DNA from 3 places in the Sphingomonas sp. P3_C6 genome. Region 3 is predicted to be linked to each of the others. Evidence: riboswitches for the same ligand, from Rfam matches in the RefSeq annotation. Region 3 holds a riboswitch; each other region holds the start of a gene.

Evidence for each region. A riboswitch is a leader RNA that binds a small molecule or an ion and turns the genes downstream of it on or off. The one in region 3 is predicted to bind cobalamin.
Region 1: linked by a shared signal. The riboswitch ahead of AC1DT7_RS10435 (TonB-dependent receptor plug domain-containing protein) and the one ahead of metE (5-methyltetrahydropteroyltriglutamate--homocysteine S-methyltransferase) in region 3 are both predicted to bind cobalamin.
Region 2: linked by a shared signal. The riboswitch ahead of AC1DT7_RS13525 (TonB-dependent receptor plug domain-containing protein) and the one ahead of metE (5-methyltetrahydropteroyltriglutamate--homocysteine S-methyltransferase) in region 3 are both predicted to bind cobalamin.

The regions. Positions count from the first base shown of each region.
Region 1 covers NZ_JBFUHB010000007.1:154,042-158,937, reverse strand. The annotation lists gene AC1DT7_RS10435 (TonB-dependent receptor plug domain-containing protein) at 1-1,322, opposite strand, end outside; cobalamin riboswitch at 1,561-1,761, opposite strand; gene AC1DT7_RS10430 (hypothetical protein) at 1,868-2,125, shown strand; tRNA gene AC1DT7_RS10425 (tRNA-Val) at 2,178-2,252, opposite strand; gene cpdR (cell cycle two-component system response regulator CpdR) at 2,324-2,701, opposite strand; gene AC1DT7_RS10415 (N-formylglutamate amidohydrolase) at 2,839-3,696, shown strand; gene AC1DT7_RS10410 (SapC family protein) at 4,125-4,896, opposite strand, start outside.
Region 2 covers NZ_JBFUHB010000012.1:89,094-93,989, forward strand. The annotation lists gene AC1DT7_RS13525 (TonB-dependent receptor plug domain-containing protein) at 1-883, opposite strand, end outside; cobalamin riboswitch at 1,001-1,192, opposite strand; gene AC1DT7_RS13530 (cobyrinate a,c-diamide synthase) at 1,223-2,527, opposite strand; gene AC1DT7_RS13535 (hypothetical protein) at 2,586-3,095, opposite strand.
Region 3 covers NZ_JBFUHB010000037.1:25,771-30,666, reverse strand. The annotation lists gene AC1DT7_RS22295 (hypothetical protein) at 1-453, shown strand, start outside; gene AC1DT7_RS22290 (acyl-CoA thioesterase) at 491-868, opposite strand; gene metE (5-methyltetrahydropteroyltriglutamate--homocysteine S-methyltransferase) at 885-3,194, opposite strand; cobalamin riboswitch at 3,308-3,538, opposite strand; gene AC1DT7_RS22280 (multicopper oxidase family protein) at 3,875-4,896, opposite strand, start outside.

The DNA of each region.
Region 1 (4,896 bases), on a different contig from region 3:
ATTGTGCCGTAGAAGGAGGCGAAGCGCTGATACAGCGTCGGCGCCTTGAAACCGTCGGCGTAGCTGCCGCGAAAAATGGTCCCCTCGGGCAGCGCTAGGGCCGCATTGACGCTATAGCTGGTATGCCCGTCGAAATCGGCATTCTCGTCGCGGCGGAGGCCACCCGTGACGGTCAGGATGTCGATCGGCGTTACGATGGCCTGGCCGTAATAGCTGGTGATGTGGCTCGCGTGACTGTCGGTGTCGGTGCGGAAATTGCTGTTCTCCCGCTCGACGCCGGCAACGAGCCGGAGCTGCCGCGCGGCCTGGAAATCGCCCTGATATTCATAACGCTCGCTCCGGCCGCGGCCGAAGAAGATGGCGTCCGAACCGGCCCGTGGATCGAAATTGTCACGGTTGATGTCGGCGATGGTGAAGGCGGCGCGGTTGCGGAATCGCCCGTCGAGCAAATTCGCATGGACCCCGGCATAACCGTAGATCTCCTGCGACGTCGAATATTCGGGATCGTCGATCAGGCCATAAGGCGGGGTCGAGGCGAAGCCGTCCAAGTCGGTCTTGCTGTGCGCGTAATAGCCGCGCAGATCCACCCCGATCTCGTCCGTGAACGCGATGCCGACCTGACCGGTCGCGCCGTAGCGTCGATAGCCATCGGGCTCGGTGCCGTTCGCGGCGATCGAGATGCCGTCCGTACGGGCATAGCCGCCGGTGAGCGATGCAGTGACCGGGCCGCGGCCGCCGGAAATGCCGGCATTGGCGAAGACGCTGTCGAACGAGCCATATTCCACGCTGCCGCGGCCCTGCAGGCCCTCGGTTGGACGCGCGGTGACGATGTTCACCACGCCGCCAATCGCCTGGCTACCCCAGGGCACCGAGTTCGGCCCACGCAGGATCTCGATCCGGTCGATCGAACCGGCGAGCAACGAGCCGAAATCGAAAGCGCCCCCGGGTGAGGACGGATCATTGACCCGCACCCCGTCGATCAGGGTCAGTGTCTGCTCGCCTTCCGCGCCGCGGATACGCACTGCCGTGACGGTCCCAAGTCCGCCGTTACGCGAAACGGTGATGCCGGGCGTGGTCGCCAGCAGATCGGAAACGGCGACCGTCTGGCGCTGCTCGATCTGGTCGCGGGTGATGACCGTGACCGACTGGCCGATCTGGCTGGCATATTGCGGGACGCGCGCCGCGACGACGATGTCCGGCCCCGCGCGCAGGTCGGCGACGACGATGCAGTCGTCCGACCCGGCCTTGCACTCCTCGCCCGCCTCCTGCGCGGACACCGGCGCAGCGGACAACAACGCAACGGGGATTGCCAGGAGGCTCAATTGGTTACCAAGCCGGTGACGACGAAAAAGTGCGAGTCCGCAACGATCGTTACGCATATCTCCGGAATGGGAGGAAATAGCGTTGTCGTTGACCGTGGAATTGATGGACATAATCTACCCCTCTACATGGGGCCGCGAATGCCGGACGCGCCTCAGGCGACATCCGGCCCCGATGGCCCGGTTCATGTCGCTCGCTCGAGGCAATGCCCTCGACCGCCCGGTGCATCCCGCCCGCGCGATGGATCGACTGTGGCGGGCAGGTCTCCTGACTTCCGGGTCTTCGCCTGATGCTCCGCCTTCCCGGGCCTTCGCCCAGTGGCAGTTGGGAGCATCTGCTATCCGGTCACAGTTGCGGGAGCAGCATCGGAATTGCGGACCGTTCCGCGCACCGACTTCCCTATTGTTCCCCTTGCCGGGAACCCGTCACGCTGGCGCCCTTATCGGCGCGCGGGCGGGGACGCAAGCGACGTGCCCCGTGGCGCGCGCCATCAACGCGGGAACACGCCGCCGGTCCGGACCGTTGATTCCATCAAGGCGGTCCTGACATGAACGGTTCCTCGGCCCGGACGACGGCGTTCGTTCCCCGCACCTACACGGCGCAGGAGCAGCGAGACCGTTTCGACGAAATCTCGGGCGAGTTCGCCAGTGGGGACGCCGAAATGAGCGACGCGATGCTCGACCAGCTGACCGGCGACGCGATCAAGGAAAGGCGCCTGCAGGACGCGACCTTCTGGCAACGGGTGAAGTTCCGCTCACGCATGCTGCGTGCGGTCGAATCCGGCGCCCAGCGCGAACCTGACTGAGACGGCGATAAAAAAGCCCGCAAGGTCCTGAAACCTTGCGGGCTTTTTAAAATGGTGGGCGTGGCAAGGATTGAACTTGCGACCCCTGCGATGTCAACACAGTGCTCTACCACTGAGCTACACGCCCACGCGAGTTGCGCCCTCTAACGAGGGTTATCGGATGGCGCAAGCGGCCATGCACGAAATCGCACCCTTCATTCAAAGACCCCTCGTCGCATTCTCCATTTCGAACATGCGATCGACCTCGAGCACGAGGTCGCGCAGGTGGAACGGCTTGGAGAGAACGCGGGCCTGCGGCATCGTCTTGCCTGCCTTCAACGTGACCGCCGCGAAGCCGGTGATGAACATGACGCGCAGATCCGGGCACATCTCGCCAGCGCGCTGCGCAAGCTCGATGCCGTCCATTTCCGGCATGACGATATCGGTGAGCAGCAGGTCGAACTGCTGCGATTCAAGCAGCGGAATCGCATCTGTGCCGCGATCGACCGCGCTGACGGCATATCCCGAACGCTCGAGCGCACGCGTCAGATATTCGCGCATCACCCGGTCGTCTTCGGCCAGCAATATTCTGATCATCGCGATCCCGCTCAGTTGGTGGCCCGAGCATATGCGCCAAGCTCTTAAGATTTTCCAGCGTTCGGACCGGCCCTGCCATGCCGTTCCGGCACAAAGCGCGATTGCGGCGGAGGGGCACCCGGCCTAGGCTGAAGACAATGGCCGAGAGCGCCCTTTCCTTCGACCGATACGGCCCCGACGAGCCGGAGAGCCCGGTCATCCTGTCAGTGCCGCACGCCGGGCGCGAGTATCCGCTGGCATTGCGTGCTGCGCTGCGGGTGCCCGTGGTGGCGCTGACGCCGCTGGAGGACCGCCACATCGACGCCGTGGCCATCCTGGCACGTGCCAACGAGACGATGCTGGTGCAGCGCGTCGCCCGGGCCTGGATCGACCTCAACCGCAGCGAGCAGGAACGCGACCCCGGCATCGACGACGGTGCAAGCCGCCAGGCGATGCCGATCCAGTCGGCCAGGATGCGTGGCGGACTCGGCCTCGTTCCGCGCCGGGTTTCAGGCGCCGGCGACATCTGGCGGCGGCGGCTCGACGGCGACGAGGTAATGGCGCGGATCGAAACGGACCACCGGCCCTATCACGCCGCCCTGGCCGAGGCGCTGAAGCGCGCCCGCACACGCTTCGGCATCGCGGTGCTCCTAGACGTTCATTCGATGCCGCCGCTGACACCGGCGCAGGGAACGGCGCGGATTGTGCTGGGCGACCGTTTTGGCCGGTCGGCCGCGTCTCGATTCGTTCATCGACTGGAAAACGAGATCCTCGCCGACGGGATATCCGTCGCGCTGAACGCACCCTATGCCGGCGGGTATATCCTGGACGCGCAGGCCCGGCCCGCGACCGGCATCCACGCGATCCAGATCGAGTTCGACCGCTCGCTTTACCTCGACCCCGCGCTCGACGGTCCGGGGGACGGGCTGACGGCGATGGCGACATTGCTGCGGCGGATGATCGATGCAGTGGCGGACGAGACCCTGGCCCTGCCCGGCGCGATCGCCGCCGAATAGGCAGAATCATAAAAAAACCACCGCGTGCAATGCAGCACGCGGTGGCCAAGGTTCAGGGAGGAGACACACCCGGAGGTGTGTCGCACGGCCCCGCGAAAGGGGGGACACGACGCCGCGCTAAACAGATATAGGAGCCCGGTTTTGGCGCTTCAAGAGCGAAAAGAGCCGGTTTGAATGTGCTTGGCGGCAGCAGCCGCTTTCGCGCGTTAATTGCGTGAACGGTACCATTCACGACAGAAAATAATGCCGCGGTGCCGCAGCAGGATGAATCGGGTGCGTACCCGGCGCCCCCCTTACATGCGAAAGCCCCGACCCCGCCGGCACGAGTCGCACCGGAGGGTCGAAGGCTCAGATAAGGAGAGACGCTGTCCTCAGGCCGAATCGCTCGTCGAGAGTAGCGACCGGAATGGGAGGTTGCTCAGCGCCGATCAGGCGGCCGGAAGCTGCGGCGGCACCAGGCCGAGCTGCATCTGACGGCTGAAGATGTCGCGCATCAGGGCAAGCGAGAAGAGATGCGCATACAGGAGCGGCAGCATGCCGTTCTTGTGGATCTTGCGCAACTGGTCGCCACGCAGGTCGCTCAGCTTCTCTTCGTTCACGATGCGGAAGCCGCGATAGATGAACGGCTGCTCGATACCGTCTGCCTGGATGGTGGTTTCACCGTCCATCAGCAGGTCCATCTCCTTCAGGTCGCGCATGAACTGCGCGGTACGGGCGCCGGCCTGCTCGAAGGATTCGTTGAACTGCATGATGTTCTTGGTGACTTCGGACGGCTGGCCGTCGTCGAACAGCGCCTGCCCGTCGAAATCGCCACCGATGCTGTCGGAGGTCGGGTCGAAGCACAGCGACAGCTCGTCGGCGTTCGGGCGCAGGCGGGCGAGCATGAACGGGTAGCGCCGGATATAGGCGGGCACGTACATGAAATTCTCGGTCAGCGCGCCTTCGGCGTCGACGAACACGTTGATGCCCTCGTTCAGGCCCATCAGCGCGAGCGGCACCGAATCATCGCCTTCGGTGAAGACGATCGGGAAATGGCGCTGCGCCAGCGGGAATTCGTCGACCGTGATCGGAATGGCATGCTGGCCGACGAGGAACTTCGCCTGGGCCATCGGGCGCATCTTGAAGTTGACGTGCGTCTCGCTCGAAAGCGGTTCGAGCGCGTTATAGAACAGCGGAAGTTGCGATTGCGGCGCGCTGGCC
Region 2 (4,896 bases), on a different contig from region 3:
CCACGCGGTTGCGCAGGCGGCCGCCGAACAGATCGACGTTCAGGCCGGCATAACCGACAAATTCCTTGTTGAGCGAATAGTCGGCCGAATCCCCGCTGGTCGAATCCAGATCGGTACGGCCGTTCGAATAATAGCCGCGGACATCGGCGCTGACGCCATCGGCCAGTTGAAGCACGGCGCGGCCGGTGACGCTGCTATTGGTATAGCCGTCCTTTTCGACCCCGCCGAAAGCGGGCGCGATGGCGGAGATGCCGTCAGTGGTGAAGGTCTGGCCGCCGATACGCCACGACAGGGGGCCGGTCTTTCCGCCCAGGCCGGCGCGTGCGCTGACCGTGTCGCGCGAGCCCGCCTCGACATCGAAACTGCCTTCGAGTTTCCGCTCGGGCAGCGGGGTCACCACGTTGACGACGCCACCGATCGCCTGGCTGCCCCACAGGATCGACTGCGGGCCGCGCAACACCTCGATGCGCGCGGCGTCGCCGACCAGAAGGTTTGCGAAATTATAGCCGCCCCCGGCCGAGGAAGGGTCGTTGAGCTTGACCCCGTCGATGACGACGACGGTCTGGTCGGTCTCGGCACCGCGGATCCGCAACTGGGTCGCGGTGCCGTAACCGCCGTTGCGCGACAGGCTGACGCCTGGCGTGCGCAGGATCAGATCGCCGACGGTCAGGTCCTGGCTGCGGTCGATCGCCGCCTTGTCGAGCACGGTGATCGACGAGGCGACCTTGTCGATATCGGTCGGCGTGCGTGTGGCGGTAACGATGACGGTGCCGCTCTCATTGGAATCGGCATCGGAATCGGCGGCGGCATCGGGCCTTGGCGCTTCCTGCGCGAAGGCCGGCGTGGAAAAAAGGACGGCGAGAAACAGTGACTGCTTGAGCATTTAACCCCTAACGACATTCGAGGCGCCCGGCAGGCAGGGAGATCCCCACCCGCAAGACGCGGTTCGGCTATGTCGCTACGCGGGTTGACCCGTTCGCTCGGCGCACCCTGGCCGGACGAAGAACGACCGCGACGGGCAGGTCTCCTGGCTTGCGGGTCAATGCCGGGTCGGGCCGCCTTCTCAGGATCGAAATCCCAATGGCATGTGGTCCGTTGGCTCGCCGCTCACAGTTGCAGGGGCAGCCGGGGTCTTGAACCCCGTTCCCATTTTCATCCCCGTTTCCGGGGAACCTGTCGCAAGCCGGCGCCTAGGCGGCGGCGGGGACGGCGTCAATCACGGTCAGGCGATCGCATGGAAATAGGTGCCGGTGACATGACCGACCGCATGGCCGGCCGGCGGGAGCGGGTTACCCTCGCCATCCACCACGTCAGCCAATGACGCTTCTTCGCCGCCCGCGAGGGTCGAATGATGATATTCGTGCCCCCAGCTCGTCTCGCCCCGATCGGCAAAACCCATGTCGCGGCGCCATCTCGCGCGGCGGTAGCCCAGCTGGAGTTTGCGCCGCGCGAAGCTGGTCTCGACAGGCAGCAACCCGGCCATGGGATGGGTGACCCCATCGGCATCTTCGAGCGATCGGCCGAGCACCATATAGCCGCCGCACTCGCCATGGACGCGACGCGTCGCGGCAAAGGCGGCGAGACCATCAAGGAACAGCCGGTTGGCCGCGATCCTGGCGGCATGAAGCTCGGGATAGCCGCCGGGCAGCCAGCAGGCGTCGCAGTCGGGCGGCGGAGGCTCGTCGGCCAGTGGCGAGAACCAGACCAGCTCGGCACCGGCCCGGCGCCAGCCATCGGCGACATGCGGATAGAAAAAGGCGAAGGCATCGTCGCGGGCAACAGCGATCCGCTGTCCCGGCGGGCGCAAGGTAATGGCCGGCAGGGGTGCATCCTGCGTGGCGCCGGCCACCGCGGCAATGGCGGCGAGGTCGCAATGCGCGGCGACCACATCGGCCATGGCGTCTATACGGCTGCCGATCGCGGGATGCTCGCCGGCCATGACGAGGCCGAGATGCCGTGACGGCATCGCGAGCCGATCGTCGACCGGCACCATGCCGAGCAGCGGGATGGCGGTGCGGGCAAAGCCGGCTTCGATCATCCGGCGATGCCTGGGGCTCGCGACCCGGTTGATGATCGCGCCGGCAATGCGCGGCGCGCCCGGAAAGGTGGCGAGCCCGTGCGCTACTGCCGCGACCGACTGAGCGCTGCCGCTTGCCTCGAGCACCAGTACTACCGGCCAGCCGAGCAGCGACGCGACCGCCGCACTGCTTCCGCTGCGATCCCCGATGGCCAGTCCGTCATAAAGCCCCATCGCCCCTTCCGCGACGACCAGGTCGACGCCCCGCGCCGCCTGTGCGCCGGCGCCAGACAAAGCCGACGGATCGAACGCGAAACCGTCGAGATTGGCCGAGGGCCGCCCGGTTGCGATCAGGTGGAAGCCGGGGTCGATATAGTCGGGACCCGCTTTCGCGCCACCGACCCGAAGGCCGGTGCGCGCCAGCGCACGTTGCAGGGCAATGGTCAGCACGGTCTTGCCCGCGCCAGAGCGCGGGGCGGCGACCATCAGCCCCCGGCCGAGTGCCGTCATCGGAATTTGACGTCCGGCCGCATCGCCACCCTGCCGCCGAACGGGCGCTTCGACCAGATCAGGGCGTGCGACAGACTTCGGCGACCTGCGCCGCCGATTCGAGATCGCCCGCCTCGAGGACGAGCTTGCGCGCTTCGCCGCATTTACCCTCCAGGATGAGCTGCGCCGCTCTCCGGGCGAAGAAGCGGCGTTCCGCATCCTTGACCGACAATGTCGGCGTCATGCTGTCCGTTGCCGTCCCCGCCCCCATGCCAAGGCCGGTGGGGATCTTGTCTGCCGTCTTGCCCGAAGGGTCGACGAACTGGATCAACCGCACGCCCCGGTCCGCAAGCTTGAAGGCGATCTTGGACAGGCATTTGAGATCGGTGCTGTTCCGCGCGATGACGCGCACCGGTTTCCCCGCCGCCCATTCCTTGGCACGCGCATCGAATTCCCGGTCGGTCAGTTCCCGGTCGGCAAAGCGGACCCGGCAATCCTGCCGCTGGGCCGTGACCACGATATCGTCGGGCATGGCGGCGTCAGCCTGGCCGGTGGCGGAGAGCATCGACGCGAGGAGCAAGATCAACATCGCACCCTATCTCCCCGCGACGAGCGGCAAACGCAAGGGCCTCCCGCCCGATCACAGTTTACGACCTGTAAACCATAAGGGCGTACCCAGCGTCGCGTTGGGGGAATACACATGACTTTGAAGACATCGGTGATCGGGCACATGATATGTGCCCTTGGAATACTCACGCCTGCAGCCGCCAGTTCGACCGAATCGGTCAATCCGTGCCGCGCCGTCACCACGCAGCCGAGGCTTATCTGCGATGCAGCGGCCTGCGTCCGGGTTTCCCAGCGGGAACTTTGCGAAGCTAGTGGCGCAAGAGCGGTCGAGCCGCATGTCGAGCAGAGGCCGTCTGCAAGGCCGATCGCCGCACGCGGCGACCAGCTGGAACGGTTGTTGGACAGCCTGCGCTGACCGCAATGGGCGGGGCCGCGGGCCCCGCCCCAAAGCCGGTCCACCCTAAAACTCTGCTGAACGATCATGGCGTAAGGGCCTGGGCTGCGCCATGCGCGCTCAGTCGGGATCGACCTTTTCCCGATTGCCGTTCGCCGGACGCACGACAGCCGCAAGTTCGATGGCCCAGCCCGAAGGTGTCTTGACCATCGGCCTGCCGCATCCCGAACACACGCTCCGGAATTGTTCACCGTCGAAGTGCGCGCGCTTTCGGTCGCGAGCATGCGACCCCACCATGCATTGCACTCGCTGCAATAGATTCATGTTCGCCCCCCGGCGCTCGACAGCTTTCCCGCGCCTGGGCGATGCGATAGCATTTTCGACAGAAGCCCGCACGAAATTCCAGCGACAACTCGAAAATCAGGCAGCCCATTGTCACAAATTCTTCAATTTTCGTCTTTTATGACAGAATTTTCATCGATAACGGCGGCAGGCCTGTTCTTAGTTATCCTTTAACAAATGAAACATTTCTCGGATTCTCTTATATTTACCTCACCATCCTCGCTGTCGGATATGGCTACATCGCCGCGCGACAGCTTCCCTTTGGATGACCAGACGCGGAGAACGACAGCGAGAATTGGACGCACGTCTCGAATCGAACCAGAGTCGATATGGTCGCCCTTCAATTCCGCCGCCGCGCCCGCCGCAAGATATGGACAGCCAATGTAAATTCATTCTAGCATCCCCCCGGGAGGACTTGGGGGTGAAGGCAATACGCACCTTGTCGCTAGTGCAGCCGAAACGATGCGCCCGCGGGGAGCATCGGCCGGAGACACCAGGCGCACGGCTGAGGCTTCGGTACCTTCACGCCCGTTGCTGCGATTGCGGCCTTCATATCGTTCAGGTCAACGGCGAGTGGTTCATCGACTGAACGCGATAAAACCCCGCACTCCATCAGGCTTTCGACACGCCGAATAAACCAGCGTCAGATTTTCAGGCCCAGTGTCCCGCTGCGGCGGCGGAGCGACGATACCGCCCTTTGCGAAGCGCGTCAGGACCTTCCGACGCAGTAGCGACGCCCGCGTCGCCCTCTTCTGCCGGGTCTCCAAGCAGGAGTAGGGAGTCTCCCGGGTTGATACGGCTGCCGAGACCGAGCGTTTCGAGCTACTGCTCGTATCTTGCGGACGCATTGCGGATCCCATGGTTTACCGACCTTACAACAGGCCAAGCCCCCTAGCCCTGTGGCCCCAAGACATACTCGGATGATCTGCGCGGTTCATCGTCCTTGCAACGCAACACGCCGCAAATCCTATTTTGCTGCACTTGCGAACATTCCGTCGACTGGTACAAGCCGACCGTCACGGTAGTTGGACGGGAGACACAGCGTGCAAGCGATTCTGATAGGTATTGCGCTGGTGTGGGGCGTACC
Region 3 (4,896 bases):
GAAGCCAATCTGCGCGCACGCACGGTAGGGGAGGTCGCCTATGCGCGGATAATGGGCGATGGCGCGAAGAAATGGATCCGGGACAATCCAGCCAAATTCCTCCGGCTCTGCGCCGACCATTATCTCGAATTCTTCTTCCCCAGGCCGTGGCAATTCAAGGGCAGCCAGAACGACCGATTCCCCGGCATCAGATCATTCCTGATCTCGTTCGTGAATGCGCTGGGCATCCTCGGCCTTGCCCTGAACGTCATGCGAAAGCGGCGCGGCTATCATTATCTCGCGGTCTATATAGCCCTGATCGCCCTGCCTTATGTACTGGTCCAGCCGATCCCGAGATATACGTATCTCGTCTACGGCCTGCTTTGCTTCCTCGCGGTCGACCTGATCCGGGAGATGGCCAGGTATCTCCCGATCCGCCAACCCCGCACCGTTCCGAACGCCGTCTCCCGATAGCGCAGGCCACTCCCCCTCTTGAAGGGGACTGACGGAGTCAGGCTTCCAAAGGCGGCACCGGCCGCGGCCGACGATCGGGCCCGACCGCGACGAAGGAGAACACGGCCTGAGTCACCTTGCGCAAATCCTCGCCATGCCGATCGCGCGCCCAGGCCTCGACCTCGACCCGCATCGAGGTCCGCCCGACCTCGGCCAGCCGGGCGAACACCGACACCTCGTCCCCGACAAAGACCGGGCGGTGGAAGGTGATCCCCTCCACCGCGACGGTCACCGCCCGGCCCCGCGCGTGGCGCGACGCGACCGAACCGGCGGCCAGGTCCATCTGACCCATCAGCCAGCCGCCGAAGATGTCGCCATAGGCGTTGGCGTCGGCTGGCAGCGCGGTCACGCGGATGGCCGGCTGCGTATCGGGCATGGTCCGATGCGAATGGTCAGGCTGCGTCATAGGCATTGCGTACCCGCATCCGTTGCGCCGCCGCAACCATGGCGATCAATGCCGGGCGAACCTCCTCCCATTTTCTTGTCTTCAGCCCGCAATCGGGGTTCACCCAGAGCTGTCCGGCCGGCAGGCGCCTGCCGGCGAGCGTCAGCAGCTCAGTCATCTCCGCTTCTGCAGGGATGCGCGGCGCGTGGATGTCGTACACGCCCGGCCCGATCTCGTTGGGATAGGCATAATCGGCAAAGGCATCGAGCAACTCCATCTGCGACCGGGCGGTCTCGATCGAGATGACGTCGGCGTCCATCGCGCCGATCGACGGCAGGATGTCGTTGAATTCCGAATAGCACATATGGGTGTGGATCTGGGTGTCGTCGCGCACGCCCGATGCGGTCAGCCGGAAGCATTCGACCGCCCAGTCGAGATAGGCCTGCCAGTCGGCCCGGCGCAGCGGCAGCCCCTCCCGCAACGCCGCCTCGTCGATCTGGATCACTGCGGCACCGGCCGCCTCCAGATCCATCACCTCGTCGCGGATCGCCAGCGCGATCTCGCGGCAGCTACGCTCACGCGGCTGGTCGTCGCGCACGAACGACCAGTTCAGAATCGTAACCGGGCCGGTCAACATGCCCTTCATCGGCTTATCCGTCAGCGACTGGGCGTAGCGCCACCACTCGACCGTCATCGGCCGGGGCCGGGCGACATCGCCGTACAGGATCGGCGGCCGCACGCAGCGCGATCCATAGCTCTGCACCCAGGCGCTCCGGGTGAAGGCGAAGCCCGACAGCTGCTCGCCGAAATATTGCACCATGTCGTTGCGCTCGAACTCACCATGCACCAGCACGTCGAGGCCGATCTTCTCCTGCCACGCGACCGTCGCCGCCGTCTCGATGCGCAGGAACTGCTCATAGGCGGCATCGTCGATTTCGCCCCTGATATGCGCGGCCCGCGCCTTGCGCACCTCCTGCGTCTGCGGGAAGGAGCCGATCGTCGTGGTCGGGAAACTCGGCAGGCCGAGCCGCGCCTGCTGCGCCGTCCGGCGATCGGCAAAGGGCGATGCCCGGTTCGTCATGCCGGCGTCGACCGCCGCCAGCCGCGTCGCGACCTCGGGGTTATGGATCAGCGGCGACGCCTTGCGCGATTCAACCGCGGCGCGCGCTGCCGCCAGCGGCTCGGCGACCGACTCGGCCCCCTCGTTCAGCGCCTGAGCCAATACCGCCAGTTCGCCGATCTTCTGCACTGCAAAGGCGAGCCATTGCTTCACCTCGGGGTCGAGCGCCGTCTCGATGCCGAGATCGACCGGTACGTGCAGCAGCGAACAGGACGGTGCGAGGATCACGTCACGTTCCGCCGCAATTGGCGCGATACGCTCGATCAGCGCATCGAGATCGGCCCGCCAGATATTACGGCCGTCGATCACGCCGAGCGACAATAGCAGGTCAGGCCGGGCACGCTGCCACACCGCATCGAGCTGTTCCGGCGCACGCACCAGATCCACGTGCAGCCCGTGGACCGGCAAGTCGGTCGCCAGCGCCAGATTATCGCCGAGCGCGCCGAAATAGGTTGCCAGCATCACCTTCGGCCCGTTCACCGACAGGCGCTTGTACGCCTGCTTCAGCGCGGCGCGCTGACCGTCGTCGAGGTCGAGCACCAGGCACGGCTCGTCGATCTGCACCCAGTCGCCCCCGGCGCGGGCGAGCTGCGCCAGCACTTCTTCATAAACGGGCAGCACCGCGTCGAGCAGCGACAGCGGCGCCGCATCCTTGCCCTTGGCGAGCGTCAGCCAGGTCACCGGCCCGAGCAGCACCGGGCGCGTGTGGTATCCAAGCGCCTTGGCTTCGAGGAATTCGTCTACCAGCTTGCTCGACGACAGCGCGAAGCGCTGCCCCGCGCTCAGTTCCGGCACCATGTAATGATAATTGGTGTCGAACCATTTGGTCATTTCCTGCGCGGTGCTGTCGACCGCATGGGTGCAGCCCTCATGGCCTTTCGCACCCTGTGCGCCGCGAGCCATCGCGAAATAGGTGTCGAGGCCGACCTTGCCGCCGCTCCAGCCATAGCGCGCAGGCACCGCGCCAAGCATCGCCGAGATGTCGAGCACATGGTCGTAGAGCGAGAAGTCGCCGCTCGGGATGACGTCCGCGCCGAGCGCGCTTTGCCGCGCCCAGGCGGCGGCACGCAGGCCCTGTGCGGCAAGCGTCAGGTCATCGGCGCCGGACTTGCCCGACCAGAAGCTTTCGAGCGCGACCTTCAGTTCGCGGCGCGGGCCGATGCGGGGGAAACCCAGAGTGGCAACAGAGATGGTCATCGTCTTGGCCTTGCGTTGGGCCAGGTGACGGCCGGACGCGCGGCAACGGGCCGACGCCCTCATGGCAAGCCAGGGCGCGGTGGTGCACGCGGCCTGACCGGACACCCCGCCGGAGGACGTTATCTGACGAGGCAGGTCTCCTGACTCGCGGGTCGATGCGCCGGTCCGGCCTTCCCGGTCCCTTGCCTGGACCAGTGACACGAATTGGACCGCCGCTCACCGCTCACAGTTGCGGGGGCAGCGCCGGAATGGACTCGCCCCCTCACGGGTGCGCGCCGTCACCGGCTTCCCGTCTTAGCTCCGCCCGGAAACCCGGACGAAGAACCTCGACAGTCATGAGGATAGCCATCAAGAGCGCTGCGTCAAGTTACATATAAAGATTTCTTTATATCTTTATATGATGCTCTAACAACGAATGGGCCCGATAGGGGTGACAAAAGTCTCCAACAAAAAAAAGCACGGATTCGCGGCGTTTCCGCTCGTGGAGTTCCAACAGAGGCAGCAGAATCCACCGGGACTTTTGTCACAGACATACGCCACCAACCGTCACCCCGGACTCGTTCCGGGGTCCATCGAGCCGCAAGCGCACCGCCAAAGCTCTGGCGTCTTACCCAGCCGCGGAATGGATGACGGAACGAGTCCGGCATGACGGGGTGTGGATGGGAAGGCCGACAGCCCCCTCAGTGGTGCATGCCTTCCATCGGCTTGGCGCCCTCGGCCGCGTGGAGGCCGGTCTCGCCCTGCCCCAGCACCACCGCGACATTCTGCATCATGCCCTGATCCTCATGGTCGAGGATATGGCAGTGGATCACGAACTCGCCGATATAGCGCTGGTACCGCGTCCGCACCCTGACCGTGTAGAAGCCCTTCGGAACGGTCGGCGCCAGGCCCTTGATCCAGAGCGTGTCCTTCCACACCCCCTTCAGCCCGGCATATTGCGGATCGATCTTGCCGCCGTCCGCATCGTCGATCGATCCGGGCGCGCTGACGTCCTTGCCGCTCGGGTCGGTGATCGAGACGATCTGGAACGGATTGACGTGGATGTGGAACGGATGGCTGCCGAGATGCGACTGCATCACCCATTCCTCCGCCGTGCCGAGCACCAGCTTGCGATCGATCCGGTTCGGATCATAGGCCTCCGTATCCTCGGTCTTCAGCGTGTTCCCGACCTCGAACTTGGTGTTGTTCTTGTCGCTGGTGTCGATGAAGAAGGTCAGCTCCTGCGGCGGCCGGCCTTTCGTCTCGCTCTCCTCGATGTCGGGATGCGGCGTGAACTGGGTGAATTTCAGACCGGCCTTCAGGTCGGCGACGACCGCCGGCTGGACGGCGGGCGGCATGGCGGCCTGGGCGCGCGCGACCAGCGCGTCGGTCACATAGGCAGTGATATCGGGCACCGCCGTGCCGGCCTCGACCCTCACCGTCCCCATCAGCTGCGGGCCCGGCGTATCGCCGTTGACCGATCCTGCACCCGGCGAGGACGCGTCGATCACGCAATAATCGCCTGCCTCGGGGAAGACGACCAGGGCGTCGAAGCGATAGCCCGGCTGGAAGGTCGCGAGTTTGGTCGCCTGCGCCGCACCCATGGTGAGCCCGTCAGCCGCAACCAGATGATAAGGGACCGCCGCGCCAGTGCAGCTCTGCGCGATGAACTTCTTCTCGGCTGCCTCGCTCAGCGTGGCGGCAAGCTGCGCCTTGGGCTTCA